4 regions of the Pseudomonas sp. LBUM1678 genome follow, and region 4 is predicted to be linked to each of the others. Evidence: predicted binding sites of a transcription regulator. Region 4 holds the regulator's gene; each other region holds the start of a gene.
What was found. The regulator FliA, encoded in region 4, starts transcription of late flagellar genes. The targets are predictions, from matches to a motif close to CTAAAGTTTNNNNNNNNNNNGCCGNTAA.
Positions count from the first base shown of each region.

Region 1: the regulator FliA is predicted to act here: its motif matches at 3,130-3,157, upstream of ACA070_RS24405 (flagellar protein MotY).
Region 2: the regulator FliA is predicted to act here: its motif matches at 1,136-1,163, upstream of ACA070_RS26445 (methyl-accepting chemotaxis protein).
Region 3: the regulator FliA is predicted to act here: its motif matches at 1,714-1,741, upstream of ACA070_RS00625 (methyl-accepting chemotaxis protein).

Region 1 is NZ_CP166775.1:5,371,024-5,375,866, forward strand. It holds gene ACA070_RS24395 (hypothetical protein) at 66-635, shown strand; gene ACA070_RS24400 (argininosuccinate synthase) at 811-2,028, opposite strand; gene ACA070_RS24405 (flagellar protein MotY) at 2,158-3,066, opposite strand; gene pyrC (dihydroorotase) at 3,224-4,270, shown strand; gene rnt (ribonuclease T) at 4,267-4,843, shown strand, end outside.
Region 2 is NZ_CP166775.1:5,816,095-5,820,937, reverse strand. It holds gene clpB (ATP-dependent chaperone ClpB) at 1-351, shown strand, start outside; tRNA gene ACA070_RS26465 (tRNA-Asn) at 650-725, shown strand; tRNA gene ACA070_RS26460 (tRNA-Pro) at 735-811, shown strand; tRNA gene ACA070_RS26455 (tRNA-Lys) at 817-892, shown strand; tRNA gene ACA070_RS26450 (tRNA-Pro) at 989-1,065, shown strand; gene ACA070_RS26445 (methyl-accepting chemotaxis protein) at 1,231-2,856, shown strand; gene ACA070_RS26440 (HvfA family oxazolone/thioamide-modified RiPP metallophore) at 2,918-3,316, opposite strand; gene ACA070_RS26435 (NAD(P)/FAD-dependent oxidoreductase) at 3,702-4,843, opposite strand, start outside.
Region 3 is NZ_CP166775.1:124,199-129,041, forward strand. It holds rRNA gene rrf (5S ribosomal RNA) at 1-38, shown strand, start outside; gene ACA070_RS00615 (FecR domain-containing protein) at 339-1,352, opposite strand; partial or broken gene ACA070_RS00620 (sigma factor-like helix-turn-helix DNA-binding protein) at 1,352-1,519, opposite strand; gene ACA070_RS00625 (methyl-accepting chemotaxis protein) at 1,857-3,737, shown strand; gene ACA070_RS00630 (SRPBCC family protein) at 3,880-4,347, opposite strand; gene ACA070_RS00635 (amino acid adenylation domain-containing protein) at 4,370-4,843, opposite strand, start outside.
Region 4 is NZ_CP166775.1:1,774,356-1,779,198, forward strand. It holds gene flhF (flagellar biosynthesis GTPase FlhF) at 1-504, shown strand, start outside; gene fleN (flagellar synthesis regulator FleN) at 621-1,451, shown strand; gene fliA (RNA polymerase sigma factor FliA) at 1,448-2,188, shown strand; gene ACA070_RS07995 (chemotaxis response regulator CheY) at 2,356-2,727, shown strand; gene ACA070_RS08000 (protein phosphatase CheZ) at 2,750-3,538, shown strand; gene ACA070_RS08005 (chemotaxis protein CheA) at 3,592-4,843, shown strand, end outside.

The DNA.
Region 1 (4,843 bases), 3.2 Mb from region 4:
TTACCAACACCCGGAGCCTCTCCATAAATCGACCGAGAAAAGACAATCTTTCATGAGCAAAAAACATGATCAAACTCAAAACAAGAATTACCAACCCCATGACAATCATTGCGATATTTGCAACGCTGTCTGAAACATCGGCCGCTATTTCTCTTCCCTTTCTCGATAACGAGGAACGAGAGATCTATATCTGGTTCCTTATCAGCTTTCCCTTTTATTTGCTCTTTCTATTCTTCGCAACACTCAACTTCAACTATCGATCGCTTTACGCGCCCTCGGATTTTGAGAAAGGAAAGCATTTCATAAAGGCCATGACCGATACCGATCACTCACAAAGCAACACACCAGAGCATTTGATTGGGCATCACCAACGCTCGACGGTGTTGCTAAAGGATCTACACATCGTCGACGCACGATGGATGAGTAACAAAGTGGATTTCAACACCTTGATGGAGAAGGTCCAGCAACCACAGGAAAACCCTGCACGGGTGATCGTGTTTCTCACGTGCACCGATTCAGAGGCATTGTTGAAGGAAGGCGCGCACAGGCATTCGAAACAGACCAGGAAACGCAACAGCACCACGTTCTGGATTGCTTACAATTTGAGCTCACATGGCATGACGACCATGGCTTGAATACCAATAGCAGAAGACAGCTATCGAAGGACGATCAGAGAGTAAAAGCAGACGAAATCACAACAACAAAAAAGCTGAAACATAATGCCCGGCAAGAATATTCCCTTTTTCAGATATGTGGCCTTGTCATCGACAAGGCCACATTTCCATTACCGTCGTTGCAGCTTCAAAGGTCTCAGAAAAGCTTCCGGCCTTTGTTCGCAGCAATGCGCATGCGCAAGGCGTTGAGCTTGATAAAGCCCGCCGCGTCGGCCTGGTTGTAGGCGCCGCCGTCTTCTTCGAAGGTCGCGATGTTGGCATCGAACAACGATTCGTCGGACTTGCGACCGGTGACGATCACATTGCCCTTGTACAGCTTCAGGCGCACAACGCCGTTCACGTGCGCCTGGGACGCATCGATCATCTGTTGCAGCATCAGACGCTCAGGGCTCCACCAGTAACCGGTGTAGATCAGGCTGGCGTATTTAGGCATCAGCTCGTCTTTGAGGTGAGCCACTTCGCGGTCCAGGGTGATCGATTCGATCGCACGGTGAGCGCGCAGCATGATGGTGCCGCCAGGGGTTTCGTAGCAGCCACGGGACTTCATGCCCACGTAACGGTTCTCGACGATGTCGAGACGGCCGATACCGTGTTCGCCACCGATACGGTTCAGGGTCGCCAGCACGGTGGCCGGAGTCATTTCAACGCCGTCCAGTGCAACGATGTCGCCGTTGCGGTAGGTCAGTTCCAGGTATTGCGCCTTGTCTGGAGCCTTCTCCGGGGAGACGGTCCATTTCCACATGTCTTCTTCGTGCTCGGTCCAGGTGTCTTCCAGCACGCCGCCTTCATAGGAGATGTGCAGCAGGTTGGCATCCATCGAGTACGGGGATTTTTTCTTGCCGTGGCGCTCGATCGGGATGTTGTGCTTTTCAGCGTAATCCATCAGCTTTTCACGGGAGAGCAGGTCCCATTCGCGCCACGGAGCGATCACTTTCACCCCAGGCTTCAAGGCGTATGCGCCCAGTTCGAAACGAACCTGGTCGTTACCCTTGCCGGTGGCGCCGTGGGAAATGGCGTCAGCCCCGGTTTCGTTGGCGATTTCGATCAGGCGTTTGGCGATCAACGGACGAGCGATGGAAGTACCCAATAGGTACTCGCCTTCGTAAACGGTGTTGGCGCGGAACATCGGGAAAACGAAATCGCGCACGAATTCTTCGCGCAGATCGTCGATGTAGATCTCTTTCACGCCCATGGCCTGAGCCTTGGCGCGTGCAGGTTCGACCTCTTCGCCCTGACCCAGGTCAGCGGTAAAGGTCACCACTTCACAGTTGTAAGTATCCTGCAGCCACTTGAGGATCACCGAAGTGTCCAGGCCGCCGGAATACGCCAGAACGACCTTGTTTACGTCCGCCATGCCATCACTCCACGGGGTTCTACGGAAAGCCGTGAAGTCTACCGGTCATACGCAATAATTTACAGAGGCGCGACAGCTTATGACGACGAAGCGACAGATTCTGTCGAGCGAGCGACGATTTCGGCGGGTTCAGGAGGTCGCCGGGGCGCTTCCAGGCGTCGTGGTTTGAGGCGCAACTTTCTCGGTCGGTGCTACTCGCTCGAGGCGCACTGCGACCCGGCGATTCTTCGCGCGGTTGCTGGCGTTGGTGTTTGGCGCCACAGGGTATCGCTCACCGTGGAAACGCATGGTGATCTGCGATTCCTGAATGCCATTGGCCTTGAAATAGTCCATCACCGCCAGCGCCCGGCGGCGTGACAGCTCGCGGTTGGTCAGACGATTGCCGCTGTTGTCGGAGTGCCCGTCGAGTTCGATGTGATTGACCGTCGGATCAGCCTTCATGAACTCCAGCATCACCTGCAACTGAGTCTTGGCTTGCGGATCGAGATCGACGCCTTCACCCGGGAAGCCGATCTCGGACTGTTTGACCTGCTCGAAATTCTTCGGCAGCAGTTTCGCCACGCAACCCTGATAGTCGTTGAAGGCCTTGCTGAACTTGACCGGCAACAGGCGCACTTCAGACACCCGGCCATCGCCGGAGGCATGCCGAATGACCGGACTGCGGCCGTCCATCAACCCGCTGATCAGGCGCCCGGCCTGAACTTGCGAACTGTTGAACAACACGTTGCCGCTGCCGATTCGCACCGAGCCCAGGTTGATGTCGCCACGTCCCGGCTGCCACGGCGCAGCGGCCGCCAGCAGGGTCGCGGACCCACCGCCGACCATCGGGTTGTAGGCTTTGAGACGAAACGTCGCCTGCTCGCCAGCACGGCGCACGAATTCACCCGAACCGAAATCGGTAATCGGTTGAGTCAGGCGACATTCGAACTTGTCACCTTCGACCGTCCACTCGATGCTCTCCAGACGCGTCTGGAAAGTGAGCGCCATCGCAGGGAGGCTGGCAAACACACTGAGCAAGGCTAAATAACGCTGGCGCACGGGAGGCTCCACTGGCTTCTACAACAAAAAGACCGACACACATATTTACGGCATACCTGTTGGATATCGGAAGGTTCCTGCAAAACTTGATAGCGAGTGCCTGAGAGAGTCTTTTCCGGTAGCATTCCCCTCAGTTTGACCCGCCTGGAATCCCCTCATGTCCGACCGCCTGACCCTGCTGCGTCCCGACGACTGGCATATTCATCTTCGCGATGGTGCTGTGTTGACCAATACCGTTGCGGATGTCGCGCGCACCTTTGGTCGCGCCATCATCATGCCCAACCTGGTACCTCCGGTGCGTAACGCCGCTGAAGCCGACGCCTATCGCCAGCGGATTCTCGCTGCACGCCCGGCCGGCAGTCGTTTCGAACCGTTGATGGTGCTGTACCTGACCGACCGAACCCAGCCCGAAGAAATTCGCGAGGCCAAGGCCAGCGGTTTCGTTTACGCCGCCAAGCTGTACCCGGCCGGCGCGACCACTAACTCGGACTCTGGCGTCACCAGTATCGACAAGATCTTCCCTGCACTTGAGGCCATGGCCGAAGTCGGGATGCCCTTGCTGATTCACGGTGAAGTCACCCGTGGCGATGTCGATGTGTTCGACCGCGAAAAACTCTTCATCGATGAGCACATGCGTCGTGTGGTCGAGCGTTTCCCGACGCTCAAAGTGGTGTTCGAACACATCACCACCGCCGACGCCGTGCAGTTCGTCAACGAGGCTTCGGCCAACGTTGGCGCGACCATCACCGCGCATCACCTGCTGTACAACCGCAACCACATGCTGGTGGGCGGGATTCGGCCGCACTTCTATTGCCTGCCGATCCTCAAGCGCAATACCCACCAGGAAGCCCTGCTCGACGCCGCAACCAGCGGCAGCGACAAGTTCTTCCTCGGCACCGATTCGGCGCCGCATGCCCAGCACGCCAAAGAAGCAGCTTGCGGCTGTGCCGGTTGCTACACCGCTTACGCGGCGATCGAGATGTACGCCGAAGCCTTCGAACAACGCAACGCGCTGGACAAGCTCGAAGCGTTCGCCAGCCTCAACGGACCGCGCTTCTATGGCCTGCCGGTGAACACCGATCGCATCACCCTGGTCCGCGATGAGTGGACCGCCCCAACCAGCCTGCCATTTGGCGAGCTGACCGTAATCCCGCTGCGCGCCGGTGAAAAACTGCGCTGGCGCCTGCTGGAGGAAAACGCGTGAGTGAAGACCATTTCGACGACGAACAGGACGGTCAAGGCGGCGGAGGTGGTTCGCGCCACCCGATGGCTGCTCGCTTCCGTGGGTACCTGCCAGTTGTTGTCGACGTTGAAACCGGTGGTTTCAACTCTGCCACTGACGCCTTGCTGGAAATCGCCGCGACCACTATCGCCATGGACGAAAAAGGGTTTGTGTTCCCCGATCACACCTATTTCTTCCGCGTCGAGCCTTTTGAAGGCGCGAACATTGAAGCCGCCGCGCTGGAATTCACCGGGATCAAACTTGATCACCCGTTGCGTATGGCGGTGAGCGAAGAAGCCGCGTTGACCGACATCTTCCGTGGCATCCGCAAGGCCCTGAAAGCCAACGGCTGCAAACGGGCAATTCTGGTCGGGCACAACAGTAGCTTCGACCTGGGTTTCCTCAACGCAGCTGTGGCGCGCCTGGACATGAAACGTAACCCGTTTCATCCGTTTTCCAGCTTCGATACCGCGACCCTCGCCGGCCTGGCTTACGGTCAAACCGTACTGGCCAAGGCTTGCCAGGCGGCGGATATCGACTTTGACGGTCGCGAGG
Region 2 (4,843 bases), 2.8 Mb from region 4:
GTGATGGATGCGATTTCCACGCACTTCCGGCCGGAGTTCATCAACCGGGTCGACGAAGTGGTGATCTTCGAGCCATTGGCGCGGGATCAGATCGCGGGCATTACCGAGATCCAGTTGGGTCGTCTGCGCAGTCGCCTGACTGAGCGCGAGCTGAAACTGGAGCTCAGCCCAGAGGCCATGGACAAGCTGATCGCGGTGGGTTACGACCCGGTGTACGGCGCACGGCCGCTCAAACGAGCGATTCAGCGCTGGATCGAGAACCCGCTGGCGCAGCTGATTCTGTCCGGTCGTTTCATGCCCGGCGACACGGCTGTCGGCACGGTGGAAAACGACGAAATCGTATTTGCCTGACCCGCAACTGCAGTGAAATAAACAAGGCCTCGCATCGCGAGGCCTTTTTTTCTTCAGGTTGTTGAACTGAAAGGAAAAGGCTTGTAAAGTGCGCCCCGCAGTAAGTCACCCGGAAGGGTTTCTGCTCCCCAAGCAGAAATCTGAAATAAGTTGCAAATCATTAACTTGAATGCAATTTAAGGGGTTGACAGAGGTGCTTAAGATTGTAGAATAGCGCGCCTCAGACACACGAACGCAGCGATGCGAACGGGTCGAAGAGGTGAAGCAAGCTTCACAGTTGTAAATTGAAATATGTAGTTCCGTGATAGCTCAGTCGGTAGAGCAAATGACTGTTAATCATTGGGTCCCAGGTTCGAGTCCTGGTCACGGAGCCAATTTCAAACCGGGGTATAGCGCAGTCCGGTAGCGCGCCTGCTTTGGGAGCAGGATGTCAGGAGTTCGAATCCCCTTACCCCGACCATTTTTGGGTCGTTAGCTCAGTTGGTAGAGCAGTTGGCTTTTAACCAATTGGTCGTAGGTTCGAATCCCACACGACCCACCATTTTTGAAACCAGTTAACGCTGGGATCAGATCTTAAGATCAGAGGCCAAAAGCACTGATCGAAGAAGGCGACTTGTGAAGGTCGCCTTTTTTTTACCGGGGTATAGCGCAGTCCGGTAGCGCGCCTGCTTTGGGAGCAGGATGTCAGGAGTTCGAATCCCCTTACCCCGACCATATTAAAAATCCTCGTATCGAAAGATACGGGGATTTTTTTGTCTTCGATTTTTTGTCTTCGAAAATAACACTTCAGTCATCGTACAACTTGCCGATAACGAGGCGACGGGGTACTGCCGAAACAACGCCCCTTTTCCAGGCCACTACAAGAATAGGGCGTTCGTTATGTTACTTCGTCAGTTGAATATTGCTCCTCGGGCCGCCTTGGGGTTTGCCCTGATTGCTGTGTTGGTCGCCTTGCTCGGGATTTTCGCTCTGGGGCAGATGTCGAGCATTCGCGACAGCGAGGTGGCCGTGGAGAAACAATGGCTGCCGAGTATCCGCGGCGGTGACGAGATCCGCGAGATCATGCTGCGCATCCGCACCATTTCCCTGCGCATGGCCCTCGACCAGGACCCGAAGAACATTCCTGTGTATCGCGGCCAGATGGACACCCGCGACAAAGAGCTGAGCGAAAAGATTGCAGCCTACGACCAGTTGGTCAACACCGTCGAAGGCAAGGCGTTGTATGACCAGTTCAAAACCACCTTCGCTGCGTATCGCGCCGGCATCTCCCAATCGTTCTCCCTGGCCGAACAGGGACGCCGTGACGAACTGACCAAGCTGCTGCTGATAGACATGAAAACCGTGGTCGATGGCTCCGGTAAACAGCTCAATGACCTGGCGGACCTGTTCGCCAAGCAGGTCGCCGCCGAAAGCCAGAAATCCGAAGCCCACTACGAAACATCGAGAATGATCGTCAGCCTGTTCATCGCATTGGCAGCGCTGGCCACCGTTGGCCTTGCTATGTTGCTCACGCGCAGCATCGTCAAACCCCTGGGCGAAGCCTTGCACGCCGCAGAAAACGTAGCCCGAGGCGATCTGACTCGCCCCATCGAAACCCATGGCAACGACGAAGTCAGCCGCTTGCTCAAGGCCCTCGCGACTATGCAGCAGAACCTGCGGGAAACCCTGCAAGGTATCAGCGGGTCGGCGGCGCAATTGGCCACGGCAGCGGATGAGCTGAACGCGGTCACGCTCGACAGCACGCAGAACCTGCAACAACAGAACAACGAAATCGAACAAGCCGCCACCGCCGTCACTGAAATGACCACCGCAGTGGAGGAGGTTGCGCGCAACGCGGTGTCGACCTCCGACGCCACGCGCCAGTCCAGTGAGTCCGCACACGTTGGCCAGGATCGCGTCAGCGAAACGGTCACCGCCATCGGCGCACTCGCCAGCGATGTGCAGATTACCGGCGGGTTGGTGCAATCCCTGGCCAACCAGTCGCAGGACATCGGCAAGGTGCTGGATGTGATTCGGGCGATTGCCGAGCAAACCAACCTGCTGGCGCTCAACGCGGCCATCGAAGCAGCGCGGGCCGGGGAAAGCGGTCGAGGTTTTGCGGTGGTGGCCGACGAAGTACGTGCGCTGGCGTATCGCACGCAGCAATCGACCCAGGAAATCGAGCAAATGGTGCAGGGCATGCGCAGTGGCTCAACCCAGGCGCTGGAGTCCATGCAGGCGAGCTCGACCCGCGCAGCCAGCACCTTGGCCCTGGCCGAGCGTGCGGGCGAGGCGTTGCAGACCATCACGGCGTCGGTCCACCAGATTCACGAACGAAACCTGGTGATCGCCAGCGCGGCTGAAGAACAGGCGCAAGTGGCGCGGGAAGTTGATCGCAACCTGGTGAACATCCGCGACCTGTCGGTGCGCTCCGCTGCCGGTGCTGATCAGACCAGCGCCTCCAGCCATGAACTTTCGCAGCTGGCCAATTCGTTGCGCACCATGGTGCAGCGCTTCCAGGTGTAAATCCGCCAGACGAAAAAAACCGCGCCTCCCGAAGGAAAAGCGCGGTTTTGTTCTTGAAGGCTTAGGCGCCGTCTTGGTCTTTCAGGTGCTCGAACAGGCCTTTTGGCATTTTTTTGCCGTTGGCTTCGAAGTTGGCTTTCACGTTGTCGTAAGCCTCTTGCTCATCGATGAAGCCGTCATGGTTGGTGTCGATCTTGTCGAAGTTGGACTTCGGCGCGACTTTCTGGAATTCGGCGCGGGAGACTTTGCCGTCGCCATCGGTATCGGTTTTCGCCATCGACGCATCGCCACACTTGCCTTCGCCACACTTGCCTTCAGGGGTTTTCACCACTTGTTCAGCCGAGGCCAGCAGGTAGCCCTGAGTCAATGGCTGCGAAGCGAATACGGAACCGGACAACATCATGCCACCCGCCAGAACAGCGCCGAGCAGACCAATAGTGTTTTTGGTAGTACGGGACATTTCAATACTCCTGGGTTGCACGACACAACCGTTCGATAAAGGACGCCACGTGAGTGCGGCGATAACCGTAGCGGGCGAGTTGCCTTGCTCGGATGTGGCCATTTAAAGGGCGGGGTGTATCGCTACTGTGTCGCGCAAGGGGGGAGTTTGTAAGCGAAGGGGAGAATTCGTGGCGGGAGATACAGTGAGACACAGAAGTGAAGACCGAGGCGCCTGCATCGCGGGCAAGCCACGCTCCCACAGGTTATGTGTCGGACTCGGATTTCATGGTCAACATATAACCTGTGGGAGCGAGGCTGCTCGCGATGGCGGTGTGTCAGGCGACATTAATGTCGACTGTACTGACGCTATCGCGAGCAGGCTCGCTCCCACAGGGGATGCGATTTTAGTGCAGCTTCAGCCGCGGCTCGGTACCCCGCCCGATCTTGCTGCCCAGCATCAGCATCGCCGTGCGAAACGCGCCATACAGCGCCATCTGGTGCATGCGATACAGCGACACGTAAAACATCCGCGCCAGCCAACCCTCCAGCATCACGCTGCCGGTCAGGTTGCCCATCAAGTTACCCACAGCCGAAAAACGCGACAGCGAGATCAGCGAGCCGTAGTCGGTGTATTTGTATTCCGGCAAGGCCTTGCCTTCGATCCGCAGTTTCAGCGATTTGGCCAGCAACGAAGCCTGCTGATGCGCTGCCTGCGCGCGCGGCGGCACGTTGCGATCGGTGCCCGGTTGCGGGCACGCCGCGCAGTCACCGAAGGCGAAGATGTTTTCGTCGCGGGTGGTTTGCAGGGTCGGCAGCACTTGCAGTTGGTTGATGCGGTTGGTTTCCAGGCCATCGATGTCCTTGAGGAAACCCGGCGCACGAATGCCGGCGGCCCAGACTTTCAGGCTCGCGTTGATCACTTTTCCGTCGGCGGTGATCAAACTGTCGGCGGTCACTTCGCTGACCGCCGAGTTGGTCATGACGTTGACCCCGAGTTTCTCCAGGGTTTTATGCACAGGCCCGCCGATGCGTTCCGGCAGGGCTGGCAGCACCCGGGGGCCGGCTTCGATCAGGGTGATGTGCATGTTTTCCGGTTTGATCCGGTCAAGACCATAGGCCGCCAGCTCATGCGCGGCGTTGTGCAGTTCAGCGGCCAGCTCAACCCCGGTGGCACCCGCGCCGACGATGGCGACGCTGATCTGCTCGACCTTGTCGGTCTGTCCGGCATGGGCGCGCAGGTAGTGATTGAGCAATTGCTGATGGAAACGCTCGGCCTGTTTGCGGGTGTCGAGGAACAGGCAATGCTGCGCCGCGCCCTGAGTGCCGAAATCGTTGGTGGTGCTGCCGACGGCAATCACCAGCGAGTCGTAAGCCACTTCACGCGCCGGGACCAGTTCCAGGCCGGCTTCGTCATAGGTGGCGGCCAGCTGGATTTTCTTCTGTGCGCGATCGAGCCCGCTCATGCGCCCCAGCTGGAACTCGAAGTGGTTCCATTTCGCTTGGGCAACATAGTTGAGTTCGTCTTCGGAAGAGTTCAGCGACCCGG
Region 3 (4,843 bases), 1.7 Mb from region 4:
GTGGGGTTTCTCCATGTGAGAGTAGGTCATCGTCAAGATCGAATTCCAAAACCCCTGTCTGCTAACGCAGACAGGGGTTTTGTCTTTCTGGGAACCCTAAAAGCGTTACCCCAGACTGGCTCAAGGCGTCCAGGCTCAAACCACTGAGCGACAGCGCGGTAGTGAACAGCGCCGCGCGAACGGCGTGGCGCAAAATGCAGGTATCCGCAGTAAGACAAGGAGGTTTCTTACCGATGGCGCGCACAGTCATTGTAGGTTTCCGTAGGAAGTCGCTGGAGTCAGAGTTGAAGTGCTTACTGACTAAGCCGGTCTTGCACGGAAAACCCGCCAAAAATATTTCAGACGTGCCGCTCCAGCGTCACCCACCAGCGCGTGCGGTAGCGCAACTGCACGGGCAGGGTCTGCGGGAGGATGGCCAGCAATTTATCGGTGTTCTCCAGGCGGAAGACTCCGGACAGTCGCAAGTCGGCAATGTCCGCTGAGCACGTCAGATAACCGTGCCGGTAACGTGCGACTTCATTGAGAAAATCCCCGAGGCGCATGTTGCGAGTGACAATCAGGCCGTCGACCCACGCACCGGCATCCATATCCAGCGGCGGAGCCGGCTTCGCGTGGTTGTGATCGATCAAATAACTATGTCCGGCCTGCACCCGGATCGGCTCACCGTCGGCGGCCCGCGGCGAATGAATCGCGACCATGCCGCTGGTGACACTGAGCCGCGTGCAGTCATCGTCCTGACGCAGGATGAACCGCGCCCCCACACCTTCATACACGCCGTGACGACTCTGCACCCGCAACGGTCGATCAAATGAAGACGCTTCGTCGATCCCGCCGCAGGTCACGATGATTTCGCCGCGCGTCAGTTTGATCAGCCGTTGCTGCGCGGTGTAATCGAGATCCACCGCGCTGGCGGTGTTGAGCTCCAGACGGGTGCCGTCGGGCAATTGGAACCCTCGTCGCTCGCCCGTGATGGTGGCGAAGTCGGCGGTCCATTGTTGCCAACCCACCGCATCCTTGCCCAGCCATGCGGCAGAACCGATCAACAATGCGCCCGACAGCAACTTCAGAGCCTGTCGTCGTCCCAATCCCTGGGCACTGTTTTCCAGCGTATTGAACGCGACTTGAGCGCCGGGCACTGCGCGCAGATTGCTGCTCAATTCGGCTTGCAGGGACTGCACCCGCTGCCAGGCCAATTCGTGTTCCAAATGTTCAGCGCGCCAGACATCGCATTGCTGGCGCAACCTTGGATTGGCCGCGTTGTTACGCAGCCGCAGCAGCCAATTGATGGCCTGTTTGACCACCTGCTGATGAGGTTCACCGCGCCGGTGCAGTGACGAGTTATCCACAGACATCACGCTTCATACCGCAAGGCATAGCAGTGATACAGCGCATCAGCGACATAACGCTCGACCGAACGCAGGGACAAGCCCATTTGCTCGGCAATCTGCTTGTGGGTAAGTCCATCGCAAAGCGCCAGCAGAAATGCCTGACGCACTTTCGGCTTAAGTCCTTCAAGCATGCTGATGACTGTACTGCAAACTCAGGTGAGGACATGAACGCAATAGCCCGAACGTCACAAATGATAATTAGTCGCATTGTCATCAAGGGTTACGGAATTTGCAACTGCCGGTCGAACAACCATCATCACAAAAATGCTACTCAACCGCTCTAACACGCCGTTCGGCGGGAATGCCGGGCATTTCATACAAACCCCTAAGATTTATCCGACTTGTGCCGACAGACTGGTGAGACATGCGCGCACCAAAGTAGAGCGGACGAAAAATGCCGCCTGCGCTGTTACATGGAATGTTGCACCTGGAACGCATCCCCACTTTTTGCATAAGAAGTCCCATGAAATGAATCTCAAATTCAGCCATAAAATCCTTCTGGCCGCCTCTGGCGTCGTGGTGCTGGCTTTTGCGTTGTTCACTTTGTACAACGACTATCTGCAGCGAAACACCATCCGGCAAAACCTCGAATCCTCCGTCCAGCAAGCCGGCGATCTGACCGCCAGCAGCGTGCAGAACTGGATGAGCGGCCGTGTGCTGGTCCTGGAAAACCTCGCACAGAACGTCGCTCATCAAGGCGTAAACGCAGACCTGCCAGGCCTGGTTGATCAACCGGCCTTCACCTCGAACTTCCAGTTCACTTACGTTGGCCAGGCCAATGGCGTGTTCACGCAACGCCCCGACGCGAAGATGCCGGACGGTTACGATCCGCGTCAGCGTCCCTGGTACAAACAAGCCGTGGCCGCCGACAAGACCATGCTGACGCCGCCGTACATGGCAGCGGTCGGTGGCTTGGTGGTGACCATCGCGATGCCGGTGAAGAAGAACGGCGAATTGCTCGGCGTGGTCGGCGGTGACCTGAGCCTGGAAACCCTGGTGAAGATCATCAATTCGGTGGACTTCGGTGGCATCGGCCACGCGTTTCTGGTCAGCGCCGACGGTCAGGTGATCGTCAGCCCGGACAAAGACCAGGTGATGAAAAACCTGAAGGACATTTATCCAAACTCGGGCGTGCGCATCGAGAAGGGCAATCAGGACGTCACTCTGAACAAGCAGGACCGCATCCTCTCGTTCACCCCGGTGAGCGGTTTGCCGAATGCCGAGTGGTACATCGGTCTGTCGATCGACAAGGACAAGGCCTACGCGCCACTGAGCCACTTCCGTACCTCGGCGCTGATCGCAATGTTTATCGCCGTGAGCGTTATTGCAGTGCTGCTGAGCCTGCTGATCAATGTGCTGATGCGTCCGCTGACCACCATGGGCCGCGCGATGCAGGACATCGCCCAGGGCGAAGGTGACCTGACCCGTCGTCTGGCCGTGGAAAGCAAAGACGAGTTCGGTGAGTTGGGCGGTTCGTTCAACCAGTTCGTGGAGCGGATTCACGCGTCGATTTCCGAAGTGTCCTCGGCGACCCGTCAGGTTCACGATTTGTCGCAGCGTGTGATGGCATCGTCCAACGCCTCGATCGTCGGTTCCGACGAACAAAGCGCGCGCACCAACAGCGTTGCGGCGGCGATCAACCAACTGGGCGCCGCTACTCAGGAAATCGCCCGCAATGCCGCCGATGCTTCGCAGCACGCCAGCGGCGCGAGCGAGCAGGCGGACGACGGTCGTCAGGTGGTGGAGAAAACCATCCTGGCCATGACCGAGTTGTCGCAGAAAATCAGCTTGTCCTGCACCCAGATCGAAACCCTGAACGCCAGCACTGACAACATCGGGCACATTCTGGATGTGATCAAAGGCATCTCTCAGCAGACCAACTTGCTCGCGCTCAACGCCGCCATCGAAGCGGCGCGTGCCGGTGAAGCCGGCCGCGGTTTTGCGGTAGTGGCGGACGAAGTGCGCAACCTGGCGCATCGCACGCAGGAGTCGGCGGAAGAGATCCATAAGATGATCACCTCGCTGCAGATCGGTTCTCGCGAAGCAGTGACGACCATGAACGCCAGTCAGGTTTCCAGCGAAGAGACTGTCGAAGTGGCAAACCAGGCCGGCCTGCGGCTGGTCAGCGTGACCCAGCGTATCGGCGAAATCGACGGCATGAACCAGTCGGTGGCCGCAGCGACCGAAGAGCAGACCGCAGTGGTGGAAACCCTCAACGTTGATGTTAACCAGATCAACTTGCTGAACCAGCAGAGCGTGGCCAACCTCAATGAAACGTTGAAGGATTGCGATGCGTTGTCGTTGCAGGCGAACCGGTTGAAGCAGTTGGTGGACAGCTTCAAGATCTGATTCGGGTCAGACCGCGTTATCGTTCATCGCGAGCAGGCTCGCTCCCACATTTTGACCGCGTTCCATTTGAAGAAACGCGATCAACCTGTGGGAGCGAGCCTGCTCGCGATAGCGGTAGAAAAGCCACCGCTAAACCAAAGCCTTAAGCAAACAGCTTCAACACATTATTCATCGCATCATCCGCAAACCCCTGCACAAAATCCTTGAACCCCGGCAACGCCTCCTCACCCCCCTGCGCCGGTTCGGCAATGATGGTCCAGGTCGCCCGCGACTGGCCCGCGCCCAACGGTTGAACACTCATCGCCGCCCACAGATTGGCCACGCCCAGCGTGTTGTAAATCGTGGTCCATGTCATGTTCAACGCCTGGTCATCACGGGAGTTGAGTTGCTCGACCACCAGGTTGCCATCCTTGAAGAATTTCTTACGCAGCGACGACACGCCTTCGCCCGTCATCTCGATATGCGACAGCGCCGGAATGAATTGATCGAAGCCGGCAAAATTGCCGACCACCGCCCAGACCTTCGCAGCGTCAGCCGGCACCTCCACTGAAGACACCACGTGGCAGCCTTGAGGATTTTTGATCAGGGTATCGGGTTGCAGGGTTTTCATGGTTTTGCTCCGGTTGAGTGAATCAGATGAAATTGATTTCTTTGAGGTAGTCGCAACCGCGACGCAGCAGCGCCGGGGATTTTTCGGGGTAGTGCGCGCCCATCTGCCGCACGCCGGCCTGAGCGTTGGCGTGGCCGATCATCGAGATGTCGCCGATGTCTTCCTCGAAGCCGTTGAGGTAGAAACCGAGCACGCCAAACAGCGCGTTGTCGCTGTCGACCCGGCCCAGCTGCTGCTGCCAGTCGGCGACGCTGACCATGGAAAACTCCCGGCCAGCCTCGCGGAATGACGCGACGTAATCGTCCCAACTCAGGGGCTCGGGGTTGTGCAGGTTGAACACCGCTTTTTCAGGCGAATAACGGCTGGCGTGGAAGGCGATGAAGCGGGCGAGAAAATCCACCGGCATCAGGTCGAAATTCAGTGCGAACTCCGGCACCTGGCCGAGCTGAATCGAGCCCTTGAGCATCAGCATCAAGCGATTTTTATGTGGCTGACA
Region 4 (4,843 bases):
CGGATCCTCAACGTGTCGGTAACGCACGTCGATCCGGGGCAATCGCTGGTGCAGGCGCTGGATCCCTTGCTGCGCAAACGCGTGGTGCTGATTGATACCGCGGGTCTTCAGGCCAGCGATCCGGCACTGCGCATGCAGCTCGAAAGCCTGGCCGGACGTGGCATCAAGTCAAAAAATTATCTGGTCTTGGCAACCACCAGCCAGAAACAGGTTCTAACAGCCGCTTATCACAGTTACAAGCGCTGCGGGCTCGCTGGCTGCATCCTGACTAAACTGGATGAAACGGCAAGCCTGGGTGAGGTATTAAGCCTGGCGATCAGTCATGAATTGCCGGTGGCCTACCTGACCGATGGCCCGCGGATTCCGGATGATTTGCATCTGCCGCGTCGTCATCAGTTGGTCAGTCGTGCCGTAAGCGTGCAAATGCAAGAAGAACCCAGCGAAGAAGCCATGGCTGACATGTTCGCTGATATTTACCACAGCCCGACCAAGCAGGTTGGCTGAGGTACTAATGAACAGTTTTTGTACCTACATCGATGGTCTGCCATGCATTGTTCAGTTTATGAACGCGCAGCCAGTAATGTGGCCTCCGTCTATGCAAGACAAGGTAAAGAAATAACATGGGCAGCATGCATCCCGTACAGGTGATCGCGGTGACCGGCGGCAAAGGTGGCGTCGGGAAGACTAACGTGTCAGTGAACTTGTCCCTGGCTCTAGCTGAACTCGGCCGGCGCGTCATGCTGCTGGACGCCGATCTGGGGCTGGCGAACGTCGACGTCCTGTTGGGGCTGACACCCAAACGTACCCTGGCCGACGTGATCGAAGGCCGCTGTGAGCTGCGCGACGTTCTGTTGCAGGGCCCCGGCGGTATTCGCATCGTCCCGGCCGCGTCCGGCACGCAGAGCATGGTTCATCTGAGCCCGGCTCAACACGCCGGCCTGATCCAGGCTTTCAGCGATATCGGCGACAACCTTGACGTATTGGTGATCGACACCGCTGCGGGTATTGGTGACTCGGTAGTCAGTTTCGTTCGCGCAGCGCAAGAAGTCTTGCTGGTGGTGTGCGACGAACCGACCTCGATCACGGATGCCTACGCGCTGATCAAACTGCTGAACCGCGATTACGGCATGAACCGCTTCCGCGTCCTGGCCAACATGGCCCAGAGCCCGCAGGAAGGTCGCAACCTTTTCGCCAAGTTGACCAAGGTCACGGACCGCTTCCTCGACGTCGCCTTACAATACGTCGGCGCGGTGCCATACGACGAAAGCGTGCGCAAGGCCGTGCAGAAGCAGCGTGCAGTCTACGAAGCGTTCCCGCGTTCCAAGTGCGCCCTGGCGTTCAAGGCGATCGCGCAGAAGGTCGACACCTGGCCATTGCCTGCCAACCCGCGTGGGCACCTGGAGTTTTTCGTCGAGCGCCTCGTGCAACAGACCGCAGGACCCGTCCTATGACAGCCAGTGGCTACAACCTCTACAAGAAGTCGGCACGTGACGCGCAGTACGAGCTGATCGAGCGTTACGCGCCACTGGTCAAACGCATTGCTTACCACTTGCTGGCCCGTCTGCCGGCCAGTGTTCAGGTTGAAGACCTGATCCAGGCCGGGATGATCGGCCTGCTTGAAGTATCGACCAAATATGACGCCAGCAAAGGCGCGAGTTTCGAGACGTACGCGGGCATTCGAATCCGCGGCGCGATGCTCGATGAAGTACGCAAGGGGGACTGGGCGCCACGTTCGGTTCACCGCAATACCCGTATGGTCAGCGACGCAATTCGCTCGATTGAAGCTAAAACCGGTCGTGACGCTAAAGATCATGAGGTTGCGGCCGAACTCCAATTGAGTCTCGACGATTATTACGGGATTTTGAACGACACCCTGGGCAGCCGGTTATTCAGTTTCGACGATCTGTTGCAGGACGGCGAACACGAAGGGCTGCACGAGGATGGCGCGAGTGCTCATCTCGAGCCGTCACGCGATCTGGAAGATGAACGCTTCCAGGCAGCGCTGGCGGACGCGATTGCCAATTTGCCGGAGCGTGAGCGACTGGTGTTGGCGCTGTACTACGACGAAGAGCTGAACCTCAAGGAAATCGGTGAGGTCCTGGGTGTCAGCGAATCGCGGGTCAGCCAGTTACACAGCCAGTGCGCGGCCCGTTTGCGGGGGCGTTTGGGGGAGTGGCGAGCGCGCTGAAGGCAGTGTGGGGACACTGCGAACGAGGCCGGTGTGGTGTTGAACTGCACCGGTCGCGATCTGTTGTGCTCCAGACAGTCATCGAATGCATTGCCGGATTGATTGAAATGGCGCGTCCAGGTGCTGGGCGCGTTTAAGACTGCTTGGAGGTCGAATTGGACAAGAACATGAAAATCCTCATCGTTGATGACTTCTCAACGATGCGGCGGATCATAAAAAACCTGTTGCGTGACCTTGGGTTCACCAACACGGTCGAGGCCGACGATGGCACTACCGCCATTCCGGTTCTCAACAGCGGGAGCATCGACTTTCTGGTAACGGACTGGAACATGCCTGGCATGACCGGTATCGATCTGCTGCGCCATGTGCGCGCCGATGAAAAACTCAAGCATCTGCCGGTGTTGATGGTGACTGCCGAAGCCAAGCGCGAGCAGATCATAGAAGCGGCCCAGGCCGGTGTTAACGGCTATGTGGTCAAACCCTTCACGGCCCAGGCGTTGAAAGAAAAAATCGAGAAGATTTTCGAACGCATCGGTTGATCCACTGCGCCACGGGGGAGCTATGGAGCATAAAGAATCTTCACTGGGCGATTTTGAATCGACCCTGAAAAAACACGCGGTCGAACTGGTCGAAAGCCTTGAAAAAGGCAGGTTCGGCGACGCTGTGCAACTTATCCATGAGCTCAATCAGACCCGTGACCGCGGCCTGTATCAGGAAGTGGGCAAGCTCACTCGTGAGCTGCATAGCGCGATCGTCAATTTCCAGATTGACCCGAACATGCCGCAAGCCGAGGAAGTGTCCCAGATCACGGACGCCACCGAGCGTCTGGGGTATGTGGTCAAGCTGACCGAGGCCGCCGCCAACCGCACCATGGACCTGGTGGAGAACGCCACGCCGCTGGTCAACAGCCTGAGCGAAGAAGCCCAGGCGTTGAGCACGGATTGGGGTCGGTTCATGCGCCGCGAAGTCGGGGCTGAAGAGTTCCGTGAACTGGCCCGGCGCGTCGACGGTTTCCTGACGCGCAGCAGCGAAGACAATCGCACGGTGTCGAGCAACCTCAATGACATTCTGCTGGCCCAGGATTACCAGGACCTCACCGGTCAGGTGATCAAGCGCGTGACCCAACTGGTCACCGAAGTTGAAAGCAACTTGCTCAAACTTGTACTCATGGCCAGTCAGGTAGACCGCTTTGCGGGTATCGAACATGACCGTGATGCGATGCTCGCTGAAAAAGATCCGCAAAAACATCTCTCTCAGGGTGAAGGTCCGCAGATTCATGCCGATAAAAGAGAAGACGTTGTGTCCGGTCAGGACGATGTGGACGATTTGTTATCCAGCCTAGGATTTTAGAGTTTTAGCATTTTAGGTTTTTTAGGTTTTTAGACCTCAGGAGCACCCCCTTAATGAGCTTCGGCGCCGATGAAGAGATCCTTCAGGATTTCCTGGTTGAGGCCGGCGAGATTCTAGAGCAACTGTCCGAACAGCTGGTCGAGCTTGAAAGCCGACCGGATGATGCGGATTTGCTCAATGCAATTTTTCGCGGTTTTCACACTGTAAAAGGGGGCGCCGGCTTCCTCCAGCTCAACGAGTTGGTGGAGTGCTGTCACATCGCCGAGAACGTCTTCGACATCCTGCGCAAGGGTGAACGTCGCGTCGACTCGGAACTGATGGACGTGGTTCTCGAAGCGCTGGACGCGGTGAACGGCATGTTCACCGAAGTGCGCGAACGCAGCCCGATCACGGCTGCCACGCCTGAATTGCTCGCGGCACTGGCCCGTCTGGCCGAGCCGCAAACGGCTGATGAAGCCGCACCGGTTGCTGAAGTGGTCGAAGCACCTGCCGCTGAAGAGTCGGGCGACATTACCGATAACGAATTCGAACAATTGCTGGACTCGCTGAACGCCGTCAAGGCTCAAGCCGAAGCACCGGCCGTTGCTCCAGTGGCTGGCGCTGATTCGGCGGCCAGCGACGAAATCACCGATGCCGAGTTCGAGTCGTTGCTCGATCAACTGCACGGTAAAGGCCAGTTCGCCGTCGACGCTGTGGCAGCGCCCGCTCCACCGGCTGCCCCGAAAGCGGCAGGCGACAGCTCCGACATCACCGACGACGAATTCGAAGCACTGCTCGATCAGCTGCACGGCAAGGGCAACTTTGCGGTGGATGCGCTGGAGTCGGCCATTGCCGCCGTCCCGGCCCCGGCTACGCCAACCGCTAAAGCGGCCGGCGGTGATCTGATCTCCGATCACGAGTTCGAATCGCTGCTCGACGAATTGCATGGCAAAGGCAAGTTCACCGAAGTCGGCACAGGCACTGCGGTGGCTGCTCCAGCCGCCAAGGCGGCTGCGCCGAAACCGGTTGCCAAAGCACCCGAGCCTAAAGCCGAAGCGCCGAAACCAGCTGCCGCTGCAGCGCCGGCTCCGGCCCGCGCACCGTCTGCTCCGCCACCGGAAAAACCGGCCAGTGAAGCCGAGACCACCGTGCGGGTTGATACCGCGCGTCTCGACGAAATCATGAACATGGTCGGCGAACTGGTACTGGTGCGTAACCGCTTGGTCCGTCTGGGCCTCAACAGCGGCGACGAAGCCATGTCCAAGGCCGTGTCGAACCTCGATGTGGTCACGGCTGATCTGCAAACCGCGGTCATGAAGACCCGGA